DNA from 3 places in the Nonomuraea sp. KM88 genome. Region 2 is predicted to be linked to each of the others. Evidence: riboswitches for the same ligand, from Rfam matches in the RefSeq annotation. Region 2 holds a riboswitch; each other region holds the start of a gene.

Region 1 (4,674 bases), on a different contig from region 2:
CCGGGCGTCGACATGATCGAGGTCAGGGTCAGCACCCGTGCCGGATGCCGGATGGCCAGGGACTGGGCGATCATCCCGCCCATGGACGCGCCGACCACGTGGGCGGCCGGCCAGCCGATGGCGTCCATGAAGCCCGCGGTGTCGTCGGCCAGGTCGTCCAGCAGGTACGCCGAAGGCGCCCCCGTCGTGGGAGCGCCCTGGTCGTGGAGGTGGGTCGACAGGCCCGCGTCGCGGTTGTCGAACCGGACGACGTGGTGCCCCTGTTCCACCAGGAGCTCGCAGAACCCGTCGTCCCAGTGGGTGAGCTGCGCGCCGAGCCCCATGATGAGGAGCAGGGGCCGCCCGTCGGGGGAACCGATGCTCTCGTAGGCGATGTCGATGCCGTTCGCGGCTACGCGGAGGGTCACGGTGACCAGAATGTCATTCTGGCGCCGCGTTCGTAAAGTCAGCCCCGCCGGGCGTAGGCGCCGGTCGAGAAGGGCACCGGCCGACCCTTCTTGCCCAGACCGTCACCCCACTTGGTGATGACATAGTCGATCTTGATGTGCCCCTTGCCGCCGTTGCCGTTGACCATCAGCGAGCGAGGGTTGAAGGTGCCGCCAGTCAGGTCGGCGAACGTCTTGGCGTCGAGATCCAGCATGATGCCGCGGCTGGAGGGCTCCCCGGGCCCTCTGTCCCCGACGAAGAAGGGCATCTTCTTGCCCTTGTAGATCACGTACCCCTCGGTCAGCAGCGGCCAGCTCGGGCTGGCGGCCATGCCTTTCTGCATCGGCTTGCCGCTGGCGGGCAGGCCGGTGTCGCCCGCCCTGCCCGAGCCGTCGTCCCAGAAGTACGACGCCGTGGTGGAGCCCTTGTACAGGGCCTTCTCCTCGGCGCCGGGATCGGCGTGTGCCGCGGTGCAGACGACGCTCATCGAGCCGACGGCGGAGGCGGTGAGCAGGGCAAGGGAACGCAGGCCAAAACGGGGAGACATGAAAGTGTGAAGTCCTTCGCGAGGGGACGAGGGGGAGGCACGCCGGCAAGAGGGCACGGCGCTGCGGCACGCCCGAGCGACTACATCGGGCGAGGGAAAGAAAGGGGGGAAGGGGGGCCGCTCAGGCGGCGGCCGGCGCTACGCGATTCGGGGATACGCTGCGGTCATACATGCGTTCTGTCCTCTCCATCACACCTACCGGGTTAGCTGACGGGTTCGGGCGTGGAGATGCCCTACCGGCACGGGCCGGATTCACCCCAGTGAGGTGGGTCCCCGGTTCCCGATCGAGTCGGGATTCGGCGCCAGCCGGAGGCCCTCTCTTGGGTAAGGGCCAGGTCACCGGCTGGTAATGGCGGCAACTCTAGCAGCGAATCGGACATACGCAAACGATTCGCCATGAACCGGGCAAAGATCTACCTTGCGCGGGAATACGAAAGGGGGTACGGCATGCCGTACCCCCTCGGTCCTTCCGGCTCAGCCGCCGCTCTTGCGCCTGAACGATCTCTTACTCGCAGCCGGGCCGTGCGCCCCGTGAATCTTCGATGGGTCGACGCCCCTGCCACCAGCGCCGGAGCCCGCGTGCTGGTTGCGCTTGCGCTCCAGTGCTTCGCGGAACTTGCGCTTCATCTCGTCCTCGGGAGTTTCGCTGACTTCCGGCTCCGGTGATTCCGCCATGAGGACCTCCATGGTGTTGGGGACAACCACAGCTTCGCACGGCGTCGCTTTCGATGCGAAACCGACTCCGCCCTGTCACCCGTCGCGGGTGAACGCCAGCAGCCGGAACACCGGGTCCGGCCCGTCCCGCCCCTGCCCGTGACCCACGAACGTGGTCTCGCCGGCCTGGCGCAGACCGTGCCGGACCGCCTCCGCCACGACCAGTTCCCGGCCGTCGGAGGGACGCCGCCGCCCTCCAGGCCCGTGGGCGGCGCGCTTGTCCACCGTCGTGACGTACACCCCGCCCGGCCGCACCACGCGCGCGGCCTCGGCGATCACCGGGCGGGCGTCGTCGAGCAGGTGCAGCAGCCAGATCGTGGTGACCGCGTCGACCGACCCGTCGCGTACGGGTAACGCGCAGCCGTCACCCAGGACCACGTGCACGCGCCGCGCGGCGACCCGCGCCATGCCGGCGGAGGCGTCCACGCCGAGCACCCGCAGGCCACGCCCGGCCAGTTCCCTGCTCACCAGCCCGGTGCCGCACGCGACGTCGAGCAGCGTGCCCCCGGGCAGCAGAGCGCGCACGGCCTCCGCGGCGGCCTCGGCCCGCGGCAGACCGCCACGGGTCTCGTCGTAATGTGCGGCTTCGAGGTCATAGTCGAGCACGACCCGAATCGTACGCCGCCGGGTAAAAGGAGACCGTTCGGTTCCTGGTGTTGTGTTGGAGTGGCCCAGGAAATACACCCCGCATGTTGGTCGACGCCCCAGGCGCCACGATGGACGGTCCGCGATGAACGTGCTCGGTCATGACCTGGCGATGGATCTGGGTGCCGCGAGCACCCGGATCTACGTCAAGGGCAGAGGCATCGTGCTCGACGAGCCCTCCGCCGTCATGCTGGACAGCCGCACGGGCCGGGTCGTCGGGTACGGCGCCGAGGCCGCGCAGGGCGAGCGGGGAGAGACACGCTGGCCGGTCAGCGGCGGCCTCCCGGTCGACGACGAACTCGCCCGGCACCTGATCAGATACTTCCTGCGCAAGGTGCACGGGCACCCGTTCTCCAGGCCGCGCGTCGTGCTGGCGCTGCCGAACAACTCCACCCCCATCGAGCGCGCGGCGCTGCGCGACATCGCGTTCGAGGCGGAGGCCAGGGGGATCCTGCTGATCCCGCACGCGCTGGCGGCGGCGCTGGGCGTGGGCCTGCCGGTCAAGGACTGCGCCGGGCGCATGGTGATCGACATCGGACGCGACACCACGCGGATCGCCGTGCTCTCCCACGGCTCCGTGATCGCGGCCGCCACGGTCCCCGGCGGAGGCGACGGCATGAACCGGGCCATCATCCGCCAGGTCGAACGCGACCACGGCCTGCAACTCGACGAGGAGGAGGCCGAGTCGGCCAAGCGGCGCGCCGGCACCGCGTGGAAGCCGCTGTATCGGCAGGTCACCGTACGCGGACGCGAGAGCGACACCGGCCGCGAGCGCTCGGTGCCGCTGCCCGTGCAGCGGATCTACGAGGCGACCAGGCAGCCGATCGAGTCCATCGTGCGGGCCGCGATCGAGACCGTCGAACAGTGCCCGCCCGAGATCTCCGTGGATCTCGCCGACCGCGGCGCGGTGGTGGTGGGCGGCGGCGCGCTGCTGCGCGGGCTCGGCCGGCGGTTGCGGGCGGCGCTGGGCATTCCGGTGAGCAGGGCGGAGCGGCCGCTGGAGTCCGTGGCGCTCGGGCTCGGCCGCTGCGCGGAGGACCTGGGGCTGATCTCCAAGCTCCGCGGCCGGTGACGCCGGCGCGAGAGAGGACGACGCGACGGCGTCAGGACGACGATGGCTCGACGACGGATCGGCAGCGGCCCGGCGGCGGTGAGGGGAGACAGTCCATGACCGTGCACGGCATCGACCACGTCGGGGTGACGGTGCCCGACCTCGACGAGGCGACGAAGTTCTTCGCCCGCGCGTTCGGGGCCGAGGTGCTCTACGACACCCTGCCCAAGGAGCGCGGACCGAAGGGAGGGTGGGCGGTCGAGCGGCGGCTCGGGGTGCCCCAGGGGACGGTCGAGGTGGCGATCCGCATGCTGCGGCTGCCCAACGGGCCCGGGATCGAGCTGTTCGAGTTCGGCGGGCCGCGGCAGGCCGACCCGGTCCTCATGTGCGACCTGGGGTGGCAGCACGTCGCCCTGTACGTGGACGACGTGGACGCGGCGGTCCAGCGGGTGATCGAGGCCGGCGGGTCGCCGATGGGCGAGCCGGTGCCGCTGCCGGGGCCGGAGTCGGGCGGGCGCAACCGGTTCGTCCACTGCCGCACCCCCTGGGGCAGCGTGGTGGAGCTGGTCACCTACCCGGACGCGCAGCCGTACGAGCGGGACACCGGGCTGCGCCGCTGGCGCCCCTGACGCGCCGCCGGCCCCGCCGCGCCCGGCGGCTCACGGGGTGGACAGGGCCTCCGTCGGTGACAGCCGGGAGGCGCGGATGGCGGGGTAGAGGCCGGCCACGGCGCCGATCAGCAGGGTGGCCGCAAGACCGCCCACCGTGGCCCAGGCCGGCACCACGGACGGCCAGCCGCTGTAGAGCGCGTACCCCATGGTGACGCCCGTGCCGAGCAGGATCCCCCCGCTCCCGCCCATCGCGGACAGCAGCAGCGACTCGGCGAGGAACTGCGTGCGGATCTGGCCGCGCGTGGCGCCCAGGGACCGCCGCAGGCCGATCTCCGCACGGCGTTCGAGCACCGAGATGACCATGGTGTTGGCCACGCCGACGCCGCCGACGAGCAGGGCCACCGCGCCGACGCCCAGCAGGAGGTTGGCGAACGCCTGGCTGGTCGCCTGCTTGGCGGCCAGCGCGTCGGACGGGCGGGAGACGTCCACCTCGTTCGGCGCCTCGGGGTTGGCCGTGCCGGCCAGCACCTGCCGTACCGACTCCAGCTTGGCCTCATCCGACCGGGTGTAGAGCGTGGTCGGGTGGCCGTCGAAGTCCAGCCTCGACTCCGCCACCGGCCATCCGACCAGTACCCCGCTGTCCAGGTCGGTGGCGAGCGCCACCGGGTTCAGGACGCCGA
Region 2 (4,674 bases):
GCGCCAGCGCGTTCGGCCCCAGGGTCGGCCGGAGGGTCAGCTCCGACAGCGCCCACTGGTGCCGCAGCAGCATGTCGCGGTTGTGGCGGGCCAGGGTGGCCAGCGCCCGCCGCCAGTCCGGCTCCTCGGGCACGGCGCACACCTCTCCCAGAACGCGGTCCAGCGCCAGTTCGAGCAGGTCGTCCTTGGTGCGCACGTACCAGTAGAGCGACCCGGCGGTCACCCCGAGGTCGGCGGCGATCCGGCGCATCGACAGGCCGCGGTGCCCGTCGGAGTCGAGCACGGTCACGGCGGCGTCAACGATCTGGTCCCGGGTGAGCCGGCGGTCGCGCGGCGGCCGTTGAGGACGCAGCCACACGGACCCGTCGGAGAAGTCTGCGGAGGACACGGGATCACCGTACCCCGGGTTGACGTTCATCGTTCAGCGCTCTTATACAGTGTTTAAGAGATTGAACGCTGTATAGGAGTGACATGTCCCCTCCCACCGCCACGCCGTTGTTCCGTGCGAACGGGCCACTGCAGGGCAGCGTGCACGTGACCGAGCTGGGCCCGCACGGCGCGCCGCCCGTGCTCTTCGTGCACGGCTCCACCAGCTGAGGCGATGATCCCGACTACGGCTTCGCCGCCCAGGCGCCGCTGGCCGGCCGCTTCCGCCTGCTGCTCATGGACCGGCGCGGGTACGGCCGCAGCCCGGATGCCGGTGAGAGGTTCCCCAGCGACTACCTGGCCGACGCCGACGACATCGCCGAGCTGCTCGGCGACGGCGCACACCTCGTCGGCCACTCGTACGGCGGGGTGGGTGCCATGATCGCGGGCCGCTCGCCGCCCCGACGCGGTGCGCGAACGGGTGTGCTGGGAGGCCGGGATCCCGCTCGCCGCGCTGCGGGTGGCCGCGTTCCCCAAGCTGGTGGTCTCTGGGACGTGGGAGAGCGAGCCCGAGCTGTACCGAGAGCGCGGGGGCGTCCCGCTCATGGCCTGCGCCCGCATCACCGCGGAACGCATCGGCGGCCGTCACACGGCGGTCTCCGGCGCCGGCCACTGCCCCCAGGCGGACGCGCCGGAGACGCTGAACGGCCTGCTCGCCGAATTCTGGGACCGCGCCGCTTGATCGGCGCGCCGGACCCGATCGGTGCCGTCGCGTAACAGGACATACCGGGAAACGGCCGGCTGTTCCGCCCGATGCGCGGCGAGCCCGCGATCCGGCCTCCGGCTACGTGGCGCCCGACAGGCGCTGCCGGGTGCGGGCCGGCGCCCACTCCGGCAGCTCGGCAAGGATGTCGGCGAGGGTGACGTCGCCGAGGCTGGCCCGCCATGCCCGGTGGGCGTCGGCCATCTTCTCGGCGAGGACGCAGATGCGCTCACACTCCTCCGGGGGCAGCGCGCCGCGTCCCTGCTGACGGATCTCGCGGCACTCGTACGGCGTGGACCGGCCGTCGACGGCCTCGACGATCTGCAGCAGCGTGATCTCGGCGGCGGGCCGCGCCAGCCGGAAGCCTCCCCTCGGGCCGGTGGACGCGGCCAGCAGCCCGGCCTTGACCAGCTCCTTGAGCTGCTTGGTGAGGTAGGCCGCCGGGAGGTCGTAGTGGAGCGCGAGCTGCGCCGCCGACGCGCTGGCTCCCGGCTCGAGCTGGGCGAGCGTGGTCGCGCAGTGCAGAACCCACTCGGTGCTCACAGGCAGCTTCACGCCCCGATTCTATCGCAGCTATTATGGATCCGTTTAGTCCATGATTGAAGGGATCATCATGCGGATCGCTGTCGCCGGCGCGACCGGGAACATCGGGGCGCTCACCGTCGCGGCCCTTGAACGCGACGGCCACGAGGTCGTGCGCATCAGCCGTTCGCTCGGCGTGGACCTGGCGACCGGCGACGGGCTCGACGACGCCCTGGCCGGTGCGGAGGCGGTCGTCGACGCCATCAACGCGCCGGCGGCCGGCCCGGAGGAGACGGTGGCGTTCTTCGGCGCCACCACGCGCAACCTGCTGGCCGCCGAGGAGCGGGCGGGGGTGCGCCACCACGTCCTGCTGTCGATCGTCGGGATCCATCGCGTCGAGGGCAACGCCCACTACGCCGGCAAGCGGGAGCAGGAGCGCCTCGTGGCCGCCGGGCCGGTGCCGTGGACGATCGTGCCGGTCACGCAGTTCCACGACTTCGCCGAAATGGTGGCGGGCTGGACGGAACAGGACGGCGTCGCCACGATCGCGCCGCTGCTCGTGCAGCCGATCGCGCCCGCCGAGGTGGCCGGCGTCCTCGCCGAGCTCGCGACCGGGGAGCCTCGGGGGCGGTACGCCGACGTCGCGGGCCCCGAGCCGCAGGACCTGGTGGACATGGCCCGGCGCACCCACGAGGCGCGGGGCCGTACGGTTCGGCTCGTGCCGACGTGGTCGGGAATCTTCGGCCCGGCGATGGCGGGCGACGTGCTACTGCCCGGCGAGGGCGCGCGCATCGCGCCGACCACGTTCGACGACTGGCTCGCCGGGCAACGGTAGGCGGAGAGCCCCGGCGCCGGAAGGCGGTACGCCGCCCGCTCACGTCACAGGAGTATCACGGGCCCCGTTCCGGCGGGACCCGCGTACGGTGCCGGAAAAACTTTGCCAAAGCCCTGGAACGCCTGCGAGAGAGGCGATCCAGGGCTTTACTATGGCAAACGACATTGCCTGTGGATTTGTACCACTTGCAGCGTTTATGGGGCGTTATATACCTTCTTGGGATTACGGCATACGGCACAGGCGAACGCTTGCCGAACCGTTTGCCGCGACGTTGACAGGCCGAATCCGCACAGCGCGGAGCCGGGGACCCACCTTTCCGGGGTGAATCGCACGCCAGCCGAGGGCTGCGCGCGTAGGGCACTTCCAAGCCCGAACCCGTCAGCTAACCCGGTAGGCACATGGAAGCAAGGAGTCGATCCCCCCATGCGCGAACTCACGCGACGTCTCACCCTGTCCGCCGCCGGCGCCCTGCTGGCCGGGACCACCGCCATCGCGGGCGCGAGCCTGCCCGCGCACGCGTCGCCCGTCGAGCCGGGCTCGGCCCAGGCGGCCGAGCAGCGCACGCTCACCTACGGCCAGGACGTGTCCAACCACCAGCCGCTGCACGACTGGGCCGCCAGCCCCGCGCAGTTCGGCATCATCAAGGCCACCGAGGGCACCGACTTCCGCGACGCCGCCTTCGCCAGGCACTGGAGCGAGCTGGGCAAGAAGGGCATCGTGCGCGGGGCGTACCACTACGCACACCCCGGCAACGACCCCATCGCCGAGGCCGAGCACTTCCTGTCCATGGTGAACTCCCAGCCCTCCAAGCCCGGCGACCTGCTGGTGCTGGACCTGGAGACCACCGACGGCAAGTCCGTCGAGGAGGTCAACGCCTGGGCCAAGGCGTGGCTGTCGCACGTGAAGGCCGAGACCGGGGTCACCCCGATGTTCTACAGCGGCTGGAACTTCGCCGACACCTACGGCAAGGGCCTGGCCGAGTACCCGCTGTGGGTGGCCCACTACAGCAAGCCGAAGGGCACGGTGACGCCGCCCGCCGACTGGAAGACCTGGACCATCCACCAGTACTCCGACTCCCCCATCGACCAGAACGTCTCGGCGCTCTCCCCCGACGAGCTGCGCGCCCTGGGCCGCACGTCCGCCTGACCGGGTTCGGGCGGGCGGGAACCTCCGCGGAGGATCCCGCCCGCCCGCCGCGGGTCAGGACCCGTACGGGTCCTGACCCGCGCGGATGCGACCCACCATCGTCTTGAGCGCCTCCAGCGCGGTCAGGTACGTCAGCGGGCCGAAGGACACGCGGGCGACGCCGAGGGAGGCCAGCCTGCCCAGGTCCATGCCGGGCATGCAGGCGACGTTGACCGGCCCGGGGACGGCCTTGACGAGGTCGCCGACCACCTCTTCCGACGGGGCCATCATGGGGTAGACGCAGTCGGCGCCGGCCTCAAGGTAGCGACGCCCGCGCTCGGCGACCTCCTCGGTCGAGGTGGAGCCGGTCAGGAACACGTCGACCCGCGCGTTGATCACCAGGTCGGGGCCCGCCTCGCGGAGGGCGGCGATGCGCGCGGCCTGCGCGTCGGCGTCGACCAGTCCCCCGGCCCGGTGGTCGGTGTCCTCGATGTTGAATCCGGCCGCGCCGATGGCGGTCAGCCGCTCGACGAGCTCGCCGGGCGGCAGGCCGTAGCCGGCTTCCGCGTCGACGCTCACCGGCACGTCCACGGCCCTGATGATCCTGGCGGCGATGTCGAACATCTCGCCGACGGGTGCGCCCTCGTGGTCGTCGCGTCCCAGCAGGGCGGCGATGGACGCGCTGGCGGTCGCCAGGGCGGGATAGCCGGCCTCGGCCACGACGGTGGCGCTGCCCGCGTCCCACACGTTGGGCAGGATCAGCGGGTCCCCGGGCTTGTGCAGGTCGCGCAGGAGAGCGGTGCGGGTCTTCGGCATGGTCGTTCCTTGCCTGTGAGGGTCATGTCCCTCTCTTGACGCCTGCGACCTTCGCTTCGTGACGCCTTCACGGTGTGATCGCCGACACAGCAGGACACCAGCCGGACGGCTCGACGGCGCGTCAGCGCTCGCCCGTCCCGGCCGGCGACCGTTCCAGGGCGGAGTGCCGGCGGCTGTAGGCGAAGTAGATGACCAGCCCGATCAGGAACCAGACGGCGAAGCGCAGCCACGTCACCGGGTCCAGGAA
Region 3 (4,674 bases), on a different contig from region 2:
CTGGAGACCTCGCCGCTGGCCCGGCAGCACCGCGACGACCCCCTGGTCACGGAGAAGTGGGACCTCATCGGGTTCGGCACCGAGCTGGGCACCGGCTACTCCGAGCTCAACGACCCCATCGAGCAGCGCCGCCGCCTGGTCGAGCAGTCCTTGCTGGCCGCGGGCGGCGACCCGGAGGCCATGCAGCTCGACGAGGACTTCCTGCAGTCGCTCGAATACGCGATGCCGCCGACGGGCGGCATGGGCGCCGGGATCGACCGGATGATCATGGCATTCACCGGTAAGAACATCCGCGAGACCATCCTGTTCCCCCTGGTCAAGCCCACTCACTGAGGCCACGTGGCATCCCGCCGCACCGGTTGCGGCGGGGTGCCCGCGCGCGGCGAGCCGGGCGGGCACTCCGTCGTGCCGGGGAAGCGGTGACGGACGATCGGCCGTCCTGCCCCGGGATCGGGGCCGGGCTTGTCAGCATCGGGTCAAGACCGCGGGCGAGTGGCGCGCGAGTGTGCGAGTTCTGCGAGGGACGTCCGGCAGCGCTGGGTCCATCATGACGGTGATGCACGCTCAGGTCCGGAAATAAGGTTACTCCTGGCTTGCCGCGTGCCGCCGCCCGTGGTGAAGAGCGGCTGAGCGTTCCCGCCCGTACGTATGGATCATGCAGTAAATCGCGCGCGGATGGATCAAAAACCGGGACGCCGGCAGGACCGATCGGCGCCGGGCCGGGCCTGACCGAGAGGGCGCGCGGACCGTACGTCGGGCGGCGAGGTCTGCCGGCGGACGAGCCCCGGCAACCCGTGGCGGATCATGTCAACGGTGCTGGTCAAGAGCGGCGATCGTCATGCTTGACGACCTTTCCATGATGCGTTTACCGTCTGCGAGGAGCGGCTGTGGCCTGGCTAAGAGGGTCCAGGCCTGCTGTTGGGGGGGAGGGCTCCCGATGGAAGTGCTCACAGAAGGCGTTGAGCTGAGCCATGCGGATCTGGCGTTACTGGCGGAACTCGCCAGAGGAGTCACGGTCGATCGGGTGGGCAGGCGACTGGACATCAGCGGCCGCACCGTACGCCGGAGGTTGCGCGGCATCTGCGACCGCATCGGCGTCGCCACCGCGATCGAGGCCGTGGCGTGGGCGGCACGCCGCCAGCTGATCTAGCGGCACCCGCGCACTGGTGCCCACTCATTGGGCCTCCACGTGCAGAACTCAGTCGGCGATACGCACCGCGCCCGCGAACGGCCGCCGTTCGATCGACGCGATCCGCACCACATCACCCGTCCGAGGGGCGTGCACCATCATGCCGCCGCCCAGATAGATGCCCACGTGGTGCAGGTCGCTGTAGAAGAACACCAGGTCGCCTGGACGCATCTCGTCGCGTGAGATGTGCCGCCCGGCCGTCCACTGGTTGCCTGTGTAGTGCGGCAGCGAGATGCCCACCCGCTGGTAGGCCGCCATCACCAGGCCGGAGCAGTCGTAGGAGCCGGGACCCTCTGCTCCCCAGACGTACGGCTTGAGCTGCTGCGTGAGCGCCCACCGTGCCGCCTGCGCGGCCTTTCCGGTGCCCGCGATCGGCAGGTTGACGCGGGTGGCGCGGGTGCCGGGACGACCGGCCTCGCCCAGCGCCCGCCTGAACAGGTTGCTCTCGACCTTGGCGACCAGCTTGCTGATCTTGCCGCGCTTGGCGTCGAGGTCCTTGACGATCTTCTCGACCTCGCTGATGCGCGACTTGGCGCTCGCCCTGGCGCGCTCGGCGGCCTTCCTGGCCTTGGTGAGCTGGTTGAGCTCCTCGCCCTGCCGCTGCTCGATCGCGAACGTGGTCGCGGCGCGGTCGAGGAAGTTGCCGGGGTCCTCGGAGGAGGTGAACGCCAGCGCACGGCTCAGACCGCCCGTGATGTAGGCGTTCTGGGCGAGCAGGACGGCCTTGGCGCGCTTGGCCGCCAGGTCTGTCTCGCTGGCCGTCAGCGTCTTCTGCGCGGCCTCGGCGGCCTTCTTGGCCGTCTTCAGCTTCTCCCGCTGCCCGTTGTACTGCTCGGTCAGCGTCTCGATCTCGACGTGCATTTTCTCGACCCGCGTGGCGAGGTCTTTGAGCGAGGGCTTGGGGTCGGCGGACGCCGGGACGGTGGGAACCGAGAACAGCAGCGCGGCGACTGTGAAACTCGCCACACCGAGGCGGTGACGCGACAGGGCGCGTTCCGGGGGGCGGGCGTGCTTGCCCGCCGACTTCCTCCCACGGTTGAACGTGCGCTTCACCAACCAGGCTCCTCTCATAGACGCCTACCGGGTTAGCTGACGGGTTCGGGCCGGAGCAGCCCTACCGAAAAACTCGGATTCACCCCGTGGTGGCGGTCGCCACCGGCGGGTCCCCGGCTTCCCTGAGGGAATTGAGCGTGCTTCCCCCCGCGCGCGACACGCGGGGATCATCGTCGCTGGACACTAATGCACTCCGGGTTCCTGCTCAACCAGAACTGCCAACTCCGTAGAGGTTTCGCAACCGAAGGGTCACGAGGTGGTCTCGGTGCCAGTCGGGCAGGAGTGACCGTATGTGGCGCTTACTCCCGAACGATCGCCCGGCGCGACGCCGTGCTCGCTCGGCCACGAGATGTAACAGGATGGGCGGAGAGATGTGAGTTAGGTCCGAGCCGTAATGACATCTGTACTCTGGAGAGCCATGGAGCAGGTGGCCGAACTGACTGTGCCCGAGACCGCGGTGGTGGTCCGGCGTGCGCGCACGCCGGACGTGCGGGGGGTCAGGCGCCTGGTCGACACCTATGCGGGCGCGGGCTCGCGGCTCCTGAAGAAGGCCACGGTGACGCTGTACGAAGACGTGCAGGAGTTCTGGGTGGCCGAGCGTGGCGGGCAGATCGTCGGCTGTGGCGCGCTCCACGTGCTCTGGGAGGACCTCGCAGAGGTCCGCACGGTGGCCGTCGATCCCGAATGCCGCGGCGCGGGCGTCGGTCACCGGATCGTCTCAGCGCTCATCCAGCAGGCCAAAGATCTTGGTCTGCAACGTGTATTCTGTCTTACTTTTGAGGTCGACTTCTTCGCGAGGCATGGTTTTCGCCGCATCCAGGGCACGCCGGTCTCCCCCGAGGTCTACGCCGAGCTGCTGGCCTCGTATGACGAGGGTGTAGCGGAGTTCCTCGACCTGGAACACGTCAAGCCGAACACCCTGGGCAACACCCGCATGCTGCTCCATCTGTCGTCGGGTGACGCGGACCTTGACCACATGGAAAGGTGATTGTTGATACCTATGTCGATACGTTGGGCAGCACAGGCATGTGTCCTGACACGTGCCACGCGCGCACTCGAAGCGAGGTGACACGGTGAGCACCGGACAGCCGCCGTACCCACAAGACGAATCCGGCGAGAACGCTGCGCCTCCCCACTACGGCCAGCAGGCTCCGGGCCGCCACCCCGGCGAGCCCGACCCCGACGTCACTGTGGTCGGCTACCGGGCGGACGACGCCTACGGGCAACAGCCCCCCTATGGTCAGCAGCAGGGCTATGGCCAGCAACCCCAGTACGGTCAGCAGCAGGGCTACGGCCAGCAACCCCAGTACGGCCAGCAGCAGGGCTACGGCCAGCAACCCCAGTACGGCCAGCAGCCCCAGTCCCAGCCCGACTACGGCCAGCAGCAGTACGGCCAGCAGCAGGGCTACGGCCAGCAACCCCAGCAGGGTCAGCAGTACGACCAGCAGTACGGTCAGCAGCCGCAGTCCCAGCCCGGTTACGGCCAGCAGCAGGGTTACGGGCAGCAGCAACAGCCCGGCTACGACCAGCAGTACGGTCAGCAGCAGGGCTACGGCCAGCAGCCGCAGTCCCAGCCCGGTTACGGCCAGCAGCAGGGTTACGGGCAGCAGCAACAGCCCGGCTACGACCAGCAGTACGGCCAGCAGCAGGGCTACGGCCAGCAGCCCCAGTCGGGTCAGCAGTATGACCAGCAGTACGGTCAGCAGCCCCAGTCGGGTCAGCAGTACGACCAGCAGTACGGTCAGCAGCCCCAGTCGGGTCAGCAGTACGACCAGCAGTACGGTCAGCAGCCCCAGTCGGGTCAGCAGTACGACCAGCAGTACGGTCAGCAGCCGCAGTCCCAGCCCGGCTACGGCCAGCAGGGCTACGGGCAGCCGCAGCAGTCCCAGCCCGGTTACGCCCAGCCCGGTTACGGCCAGCAGTACGGCGACCAGCAGTACGGCCAGCAGGGCTACGGGCAGCCGCAGCAGGCCGGCTACGGCCAGGCTCCCTACGGCCAGCCGGGCTACGGCCCGGTCGGCGTGCAGCCGCCGGGGGCTCCCGCCCCGCTGGCGGAGTGGTGGCAGCGTCTGGTGGCGCGACTCGTCGACGGCGTCCTGTTCGGCGTCGTGATGTTCGTGGTGTCGCTCCTGCTCACGACGCTGTTCCTGGTCAGCTACGACTCGACCAGCGGCGCCACGTCGGGGATGTTCAGCTCGTTCGCGCTCAACATCGTGCTGGCCATCGTCCTCACCGCCGTCTACGTCGGCTACGACTTCCTCATGCACAAGATGAAGGGTCAGACGGTCGGCAAGATGATCATGGGGATCAAGGTCGTGCCGGTGGGTCAGATGATGCCCCCCGGCGGCCTGCCCGGCGACGCCGCCATCAAGCGGGCCGGCGTGACCTGGGGCGCCTACATCCTCTACTTCCTGCCGTTCGGCACCATGCTG

Evidence for each region. Region 2 has a riboswitch for cyclic di-AMP ahead of ACTWPV_RS44810 (glycoside hydrolase family 25 protein). Riboswitches for the same ligand answer to the same signal wherever they lie in the genome.
Region 1: it holds a riboswitch for cyclic di-AMP, as region 2 does, so the genes downstream of both, ACTWPV_RS35875 (hypothetical protein) here and ACTWPV_RS44810 (glycoside hydrolase family 25 protein) in region 2, are expected to answer to the same signal.
Region 3: it holds a riboswitch for cyclic di-AMP, as region 2 does, so the genes downstream of both, ACTWPV_RS25115 (C40 family peptidase) here and ACTWPV_RS44810 (glycoside hydrolase family 25 protein) in region 2, are expected to answer to the same signal.

Annotation. Positions count from the first base shown of each region.
Region 1 covers NZ_JBQQCC010000015.1:117,685-122,358, reverse strand. The annotation lists gene ACTWPV_RS35880 (alpha/beta fold hydrolase) at 1-407, opposite strand, end outside; gene ACTWPV_RS35875 (hypothetical protein) at 446-973, opposite strand; cyclic di-AMP (ydaO/yuaA leader) riboswitch at 1,151-1,285, opposite strand; gene ACTWPV_RS35870 (DUF5302 domain-containing protein) at 1,448-1,648, opposite strand; gene ACTWPV_RS35865 (class I SAM-dependent methyltransferase) at 1,724-2,293, opposite strand; gene ACTWPV_RS35860 (rod shape-determining protein) at 2,418-3,404, shown strand; gene ACTWPV_RS35855 (VOC family protein) at 3,500-4,012, shown strand; gene ACTWPV_RS35850 (ABC transporter permease) at 4,043-4,674, opposite strand, start outside.
Region 2 covers NZ_JBQQCC010000026.1:86,760-91,433, reverse strand. The annotation lists gene ACTWPV_RS44835 (TetR/AcrR family transcriptional regulator) at 1-388, opposite strand, end outside; gene ACTWPV_RS44830 (hypothetical protein) at 472-597, shown strand; gene ACTWPV_RS44825 (alpha/beta fold hydrolase) at 637-1,143, shown strand; gene ACTWPV_RS44820 (RrF2 family transcriptional regulator) at 1,211-1,684, opposite strand; gene ACTWPV_RS44815 (SDR family oxidoreductase) at 1,743-2,486, shown strand; cyclic di-AMP (ydaO/yuaA leader) riboswitch at 2,754-2,898, shown strand; gene ACTWPV_RS44810 (glycoside hydrolase family 25 protein) at 2,910-3,632, shown strand; gene ACTWPV_RS44805 (isocitrate lyase/PEP mutase family protein) at 3,687-4,427, opposite strand; gene ACTWPV_RS44800 (amino acid permease) at 4,549-4,674, opposite strand, start outside.
Region 3 covers NZ_JBQQCC010000008.1:320,587-325,260, reverse strand. The annotation lists gene lysX (bifunctional lysylphosphatidylglycerol synthetase/lysine--tRNA ligase LysX) at 1-333, shown strand, start outside; gene ACTWPV_RS25120 (LuxR C-terminal-related transcriptional regulator) at 938-1,150, shown strand; gene ACTWPV_RS25115 (C40 family peptidase) at 1,199-2,155, opposite strand; cyclic di-AMP (ydaO/yuaA leader) riboswitch at 2,249-2,390, opposite strand; gene ACTWPV_RS25110 (amino-acid N-acetyltransferase) at 2,661-3,230, shown strand; gene ACTWPV_RS25105 (RDD family protein) at 3,316-4,674, shown strand, end outside.